2 regions of the Undibacterium sp. Ji83W genome follow, and region 2 is predicted to be linked to the other one. Evidence: riboswitches for the same ligand, from Rfam matches in the RefSeq annotation. Region 2 holds a riboswitch; the other holds the start of a gene.
What was found. Region 2 has a riboswitch for glycine ahead of ACO0LD_RS03940 (hypothetical protein). Riboswitches for the same ligand answer to the same signal wherever they lie in the genome.

Region 1 (3,415 bases), 440 kb from region 2:
TACAGAAGAGTAACGTGGAATATCAGGCGGAGCTATGCGGGGCCAAGGATTTCATTGCATCATGCAAATCCAAAGCAATAAGGTGACCATCAGGCCACCTTATGTGCATTAATTAAGCAATATTTTTTGCGTAAGCTTCAGCATTCATCAAGGCATCAACATCAGCAATATTGGCTGGTTTCAGTTTGAACAGCCATGCTGCAAACGCATCAGCATTGATGGATTCTGGTGCATCGGCCAGTGCTTCATTGATGGCAACAACTTCACCAGTCACTGGTGCATAAATATCACCAGCTGCCTTGACGGATTCAACCACTGCACAGTCCTTGCCTGCTTCGAGTGCTGTGCCAACTTTAGGCAGGTCAACGAAAACGATATCGCCCAAAGCATCTTGAGCAAATTCAGTAATGCCGACAGTGATCGTGCCGTCTGCTTCTGTGCGTACCCATTCGTGGGATGTGGTGTATTTCAAGTCTGCTGGTACGTTCATGATGGGCTCCAGTTAAATAAATTGTTTTAAATAATAATGAGTGGCTAATCAATAGTAGTCAGTACCAGTAGCTGTACTGACTGCAGATCAAATTATACGGCCAGGATTTTGCCGTTACGGACAAAAGGCAGTTTGACAACAGATGCTGCCAATTGCTTGTCACGGATAACAACATGCACAGTATCGCCTACCGACACACCCATAGGCAAACGCGCCAGTGCAATTGCCTGCTCCATGGTGGGGCTGAAAGTGCCGCTGGTGATTTCGCCTTCGCCTTGTGCGCATACCACTTTTTGATGGGCACGCAGGATGCCGCCTTTTTCACGCAGGATCAGGCCCAGGAACTGGGCGTTCTGTCCTTGTGTTTGCAGTGCTTGCTTGCCGACGAAATCACGTTCGCTGACCAGGTCTATGGTCCATGCCAGACCAGCATCGAGCGGGTTGACTGTTTCATCCATGTCCTGACCATACAAATTCATACCAGCTTCCAGACGCAAGGTGTCACGCGCACCCAGGCCAGCAGGTTTGACACCGGCTGCAACCAGGGCATTCCAGAAATCAGTCACACGGTCAGCAGACACGGCAATTTCAAAACCGTCTTCACCGGTATAACCAGTACGTGCCACCATGACTTCACCAAAGGAAGTGTCGGCCACGATGACTGCGTTAAAAGGTTTGATTTCTGCACTGGCAGCTTTGGTCTCTGGCAAGACTTCCCATGCCTTGGCGCGGGCGTTCGGGCCTTGCACTGCCACCAGGGCAAAAGCGTTAGCACCATCACGGCGCTGGGTAATGGTCAGGCCGCTATTGGTTTCTGCATTGCGGGCATTCATCCAGGCGATGTCTTTTTCTGCGGTGCCAGCATTGACGACCAGGCGGAACCAGTTTTCGCTGAAGAAATAAATGATGAGGTCGTCGATGACCGTGCCTTCAGGCTTCAGCATGCAGGAATACAGGGCCTTGCCCGCTACCTGCAATTTATCGACATTATTGGCAACCAGGTCACGCAGGAAGCTGCGTACATTTTCACCCTGCAAATCGACGACACACATATGGGATACATCAAACATGCCGCAATCAGTGCGCACTGCATGATGTTCTTCGATTTGGGAACCATAGTTGACGGGCATGTCCCAGCCGCCAAAATCAACCATTTTTGCACCAGCCGCACGATGGGCTGCATTGAGGGGAGTTGCCTTGAGTGATGTCGCTGCTTGCGTCATGAGTGCCTCGCTACCAGATTGAAGGGACGAACAAACGCATGCCGACGAATAAACGCCGCATGCGCTGAAATCGCATACCCCTCTGTCCTGGTACCTGAGAGATTACGGGAGCCATGTATGTTTGCTGCCCGCGCGCACCTTCGGTGGGTAGTCCGGCGAATTGCTGTGCCGCTACCGCTCTCCAGAGTTGGGGCAACTTTTAACTACCCCGTTGATCAGTCCTTTGTGCCTGAGAGTTTTTTGGGTATTAGCCCCTTCGGCGGCAACTTTCGTCGCGCTCTCCCGATCAAGTAGCGCGATTATATAAGGCTTGCAAGGGCTTGGATAGTTGAGCGTGGAAATATTTACAGAAAAGTCGCTGGAATAGTAAAAAAATGAGCAAAACAACAAGCCAGGACAAAAGCAACAAGATTGCGAGCAATAAAACCACTTATAAAACTTACGCGAAACTTACTACAAAGACCTGATCAGCAAGAGCAACCAAAGCCAGACCACTATCAATTTTGACGCTCTTCCCTGTGTTAATTTGTAACTATTGTTTTAAGAGGAAACAATCACGGGAATGATCAGCATCCATTGTTACCCTAGCTCCGATTTTATTTCTATTGTGCAAATATTCGCTTCACCAAATTGAATGCCAAAGCAGATCTTTTAATACAAAAGAGATCAGTTGCGCAGAGGTTTGGGGTAAGCGATTTTTTTTTAAAACTGACGAAGCAAAAAACCCGGAGGGAAAATGAATAACAAAAAATTGAATTTGATCGCCTTTGCCATCATCGCAGCAGCTGGCAGTGCAGGTAATGTCTACGCAGCAGACTGGCCTTCCGGTTTTTCCAAATGTGCCGATGAAGGCGGCATCTGCAAAGTAGGCGACAAAGCACTGCAGGTATCGTTTGGATTGAAAGACAAATGGGTGGTCAAATCGCTGTCTGGCAATGTCAGTTGTACTGCCGCCACCTTTGGTGTCGCCGCAACTGCTGACACCAAAGAGAAATGTGCCGTGGGACCAGCTGGCGCGCCAGATACTGGCGGTGGCAGTGGCTCAAATGACGGTCCTGGCTCTGGCTCTGGCACAGCGCCAGCCGGACACAGCGGCGGCTTTGCCGGGCTGGTCACTGGTGGTGGCACAGTGGCAGCAGTAACCGTCACAACAGCAGCACAAATGCAGGCAGCGCTTGATGCTTATAATGGTACCGGTGGTCTGGTGATACGCTATAACGGTACTTTTGATTTCCGCACTATTCCTGATGCCTGCACACAATGGAAAAAAGCCAAAGGCGCGATAGTCGAAATCAAGAATAAAGGCAATGTCACGATTGAAGGTAGCAATGGCTCAGCGGCTAATTTTGGCATCGCCGTCAAAGGTGGCGCGACCAATGTCATTATCCGCAACATGACCATAGGCTTACTGCCTGGTTCTATTGATGCCATAGGCATTGAAGGCCAGAGCGGCAAATTCCCGGGCTATGTCTGGATAGACCACAACACCCTGTTCAGCTCTCTTGCTGAATGCCCGGGCGCGGGCGATCTGGAGTTTGATGGTTTGGTGGATAATAAAGCAGGTGCGCACCACATCACTTACTCATACAACTACATTCATGATCATCACAAAGTGGGCTTGATCGGTTCCAGCGACAGTGACGCAAGTGACCGCTACATCAGCTTCCATCACAATTATTATAACAACGTAGGCTCACGCCTG
Region 2 (3,415 bases):
CCCAGGGCAAAGTAAGACTGCGCCAGGGCTTCCAGGGTGTAGATGTCCCACTCATTACCGTTGGCCATGCTCTTTTCCAGCAAGACGATGGCTTGTTTGTGGTTGTTCTTTTTGGCATATAGCAGGGCCAGTTCATTCACCAGCAATTGATAGGGCTGGCTGGTCAGGCCACGTTCAAACCAGATGCGTGCACCTTCCTGGTCTTCGCGGTAAATGGCGATGCCCTGGTAATAACAGAGGCGTGATTTCAATTCATCCACCAGTATTTCATCACCCGTGGTCTTTCTGATGTTGCCGATGAAAGTCTCCATCTCAGAAAAAGAACCGCCCCATTGAGGCAGCAATTTGCTCAGATAGGCATACACTGGCGAATACAATTTGGGGTCATATTGCAGCGCGTTTTTCAGCAAGGCGTTGTCACCTTCCTTAATGCCAAGTGCCCTGTTATTGACTATCAATTCACCTGCGCAGATAGCGCAAGACTTGATTTTTTCATTGGCTTTGGTGAGGTCTACCCTTGCCACGCTGGATAATTTATGAAAATCAGCAAACTGTTTTTTACTGGTTTCGGCGGCCAGTTTATCACCACGAGCGTCCCATGCCTGCTGCTGCAAGAACATGCCGCGTGCCAGATAAGCATAGCCATACATGCTGGATTTTACCCAGACGTCAAACTGCTTTTGAAAATCTTTGTCCAACCGCGACAAAGTGCCAAAACGCTTATACAGGGTATTTGACTTCAGCCTGCCAGCCTTGTTTTGTGCAAACGCGCTATCCAGTGCAATATCGAGTTTTTTGAATTCGCCGCGCCACAGCATGCCAACCAGGATGTTTTGCTCATGTTCTTCATCAGCATAATTGCTGCCCAGTTTTTGCAGTTCAGGATTTTCTGTTGATCGCTTCATCCACACAGCCTGATGCAATTCGGTATTTCCAGCATCGCGAAAAGACTGGTGCCAGATTTCTTGATAGCCCTCTTGCACCATGCTGTTTTTGCGGGCGATATACCATTCTGCCGTCATGCCCCAGTAAGAATAAAATCTCTCCATATCCTTGGGGAAGGGATGGAAGTAGGCTTTATAGCTGAGCATGTCCTTGTCACTTTTTTGCCCCACCACCTTATAAGGCATGAAACGGCTTTCCACCATTTTTTGCACCAACTGTGTCAATGCAGGATCAGACAGCCAGGCGCTTTCCTTCACTTTGTCATTGACAGCATCCTGCGCGGCGGGTTTGATTTGTGCATGGACGTGCATGGCAGAAAAGCCCAATGCCATTGCACAGGCCAGGCTGAGTTCACGCAAAATTGAACATTCTTTTAATCGGGATTTGCCAGTCAATTGCTGAGTCATGGATGGTGAGGTGATTGAAATATTCAGCAATCATAGCCTGACAGTCAAGTAAAAGCCAAACGCAGATACTCATGTGGGATACAAATCACAGATTCCATGAAAACAGAAAAATAAACCATTTGACATCAAAAATGATTTGCAAATGAGTAATGTGTGCACTATGCTCATTTCTACAACTTGTACAACAGGTTGAGCACATTACGAAAAAAATGATATCGGGAGAGACTGTCAAATAAGGACAGCGCCGAAGGAGCAACCGCCCCGGAAACTCTCAGGCAAAAGGGACCGTTATCATTGGAACTCATTTCATGAATAAGGGTGGGTGCGAACAAGGCGATTTGGGATGCAGTGCAAGGCGTGGTGTGCGGCCAAGGCTCATGCCTTGGCAAGCAATACAACACAGCAATGCGCCCAAATCACCAGTTCCCGAAGGGTTTGATTCATAAGGCTGACAGCCTTATGAATCAAGCGCACCTCATTATTATTTATGAAATGAGTTCCGCCAACTCTGAAGAGCTGCCTGACTACGTCGCCAGGCACACCGAAGGAGCAAGCATTGCGACCTTACCAGCAGGCGCAGGCGAAATCTCTCAGGTCCAGGACAGAGGGGGTATCCGTTGCGTAACTGCGCACGGACATCCCTTTGACGTCTGGAGTCTGCATACCATGAAATTCATCCATTTGAACGGTGACACTGTCACCGCGATGGCGGCCGCCTGCGCGCTGTCCATCTATAAAACCGGGTTCTACACTGATTGCAAAACCGTGTTCAACAGCATGCGCGATACTCAGCACGCAGCCAGCCATGATGTCCCTAACTACAAAGATGATCTCAGTATCACCACAAGTCTTTTTCTCTCACACGATATACGACCGCAGTGTAGTCACATTCATTATTGACGCTGACCAGCTCAAGTTCTTTCTAATAAAAATTCTGGTTATAGAGTTCTGAACCGCTCTATAAGCTGATCCCCTATTCCCGTTTGCGCGGGAATGTTGTCCGGCATGCCCAGCCATGCCGTGTTTCAAGCCGCCCAGTCCGCTTGAATGGGCGAGCTATTGTCTAAATTTAACCAAGGAGTAAATCATCATGCATTTTCACCCTGTTTCAAGATTCAAAAAATCCACCCTGGCCGCTTTGATACTCAGTATCAGTTGTGCTGTCGCCAGCCCTTCACTATTGGCACAAAATGTGACCAGCGATATTGGTGGAACAACTGATCAGGCACGTCTGGTCAGTGCTGCTGCGCAACGCGATTTTGCCGAGTTTGTGCAGTTCAATGTGCAGCGTCGCGGCGGCACTTTGCCGCCTGAATTCCCGCTCGAAGTCAATGATGTGCAAGACCTCAAGGATGCCAAGATAGGCTATGGTTTTCCAGTCTATAGCCTGCCGCCGCAAGATGTCATGAATGGCCGTGGTGATTTGCGCAGCATGGCAAAAGCAACCGGCGAATGGCGCTTTGTCATCACCCTCAATGACACACCGATAGGTCTGGCAACACTGCGGCAAAACAACGGGCGCTGGGGTGTAACTTCGTATGGTGGCGCAGTGCTGGCCAAGGACGTCGATGCAGCTATTGCCGTACACGGCAATAGCACACGCTCCAACTTGCGCTTTATCCGTGTCTATCAAGCCATGTCGGATTTTCTGGAAGTAGTTTCGCCTACCGATGCACGTGCCCGCTTTGCCCCCCTGCATTCAGCACGTCAGACTTTGCTGCTGCAACAGCGCAGTGAAAAACTTGGCACACAATCTGCCAACAATGGCTTGCTGGAACAAAGCGACATTCTTGAACCTTTGCGTGTCAGTGTCAAACGCAATATCGACAGCTTCCGCTAAACCAGCAACCATCTGAATATACCTACAATAAATACGGAGATATCATGAAAAAAAATCTGTTAAAGCTCATATTCGTCTTGGGAGCAATGCTGGGCATACCCAGCGTTTATGCGCAATACCGTGCATTGAATGTGCCGCTGGTCACGCAAGAGCATAGCCAGTGGTGCTGGGCAGGCAGCAGCAAGGCATTGCTGAGCTTCTACAATCAAAATCCCAGCCAGTG

Region 1: another riboswitch for glycine. It lies ahead of gcvT (glycine cleavage system aminomethyltransferase GcvT); the one in region 2 lies ahead of ACO0LD_RS03940 (hypothetical protein).

The regions. Positions count from the first base shown of each region.
Region 1 is NZ_JBMPOZ010000001.1:424,815-428,229, forward strand. It holds gene gcvH (glycine cleavage system protein GcvH) at 113-490, opposite strand; gene gcvT (glycine cleavage system aminomethyltransferase GcvT) at 583-1,713, opposite strand; glycine riboswitch at 1,786-1,908, opposite strand; glycine riboswitch at 1,920-2,008, opposite strand; gene ACO0LD_RS01955 (pectate lyase family protein) at 2,450-3,415, shown strand, end outside.
Region 2 is NZ_JBMPOZ010000001.1:869,275-872,689, forward strand. It holds gene ACO0LD_RS03935 (tetratricopeptide repeat protein) at 1-1,382, opposite strand, end outside; glycine riboswitch at 1,559-1,650, shown strand; glycine riboswitch at 1,851-1,967, shown strand; gene ACO0LD_RS03940 (hypothetical protein) at 2,019-2,252, shown strand; gene ACO0LD_RS03945 (hypothetical protein) at 2,443-3,192, shown strand; gene ACO0LD_RS03950 (C39 family peptidase) at 3,237-3,415, shown strand, end outside.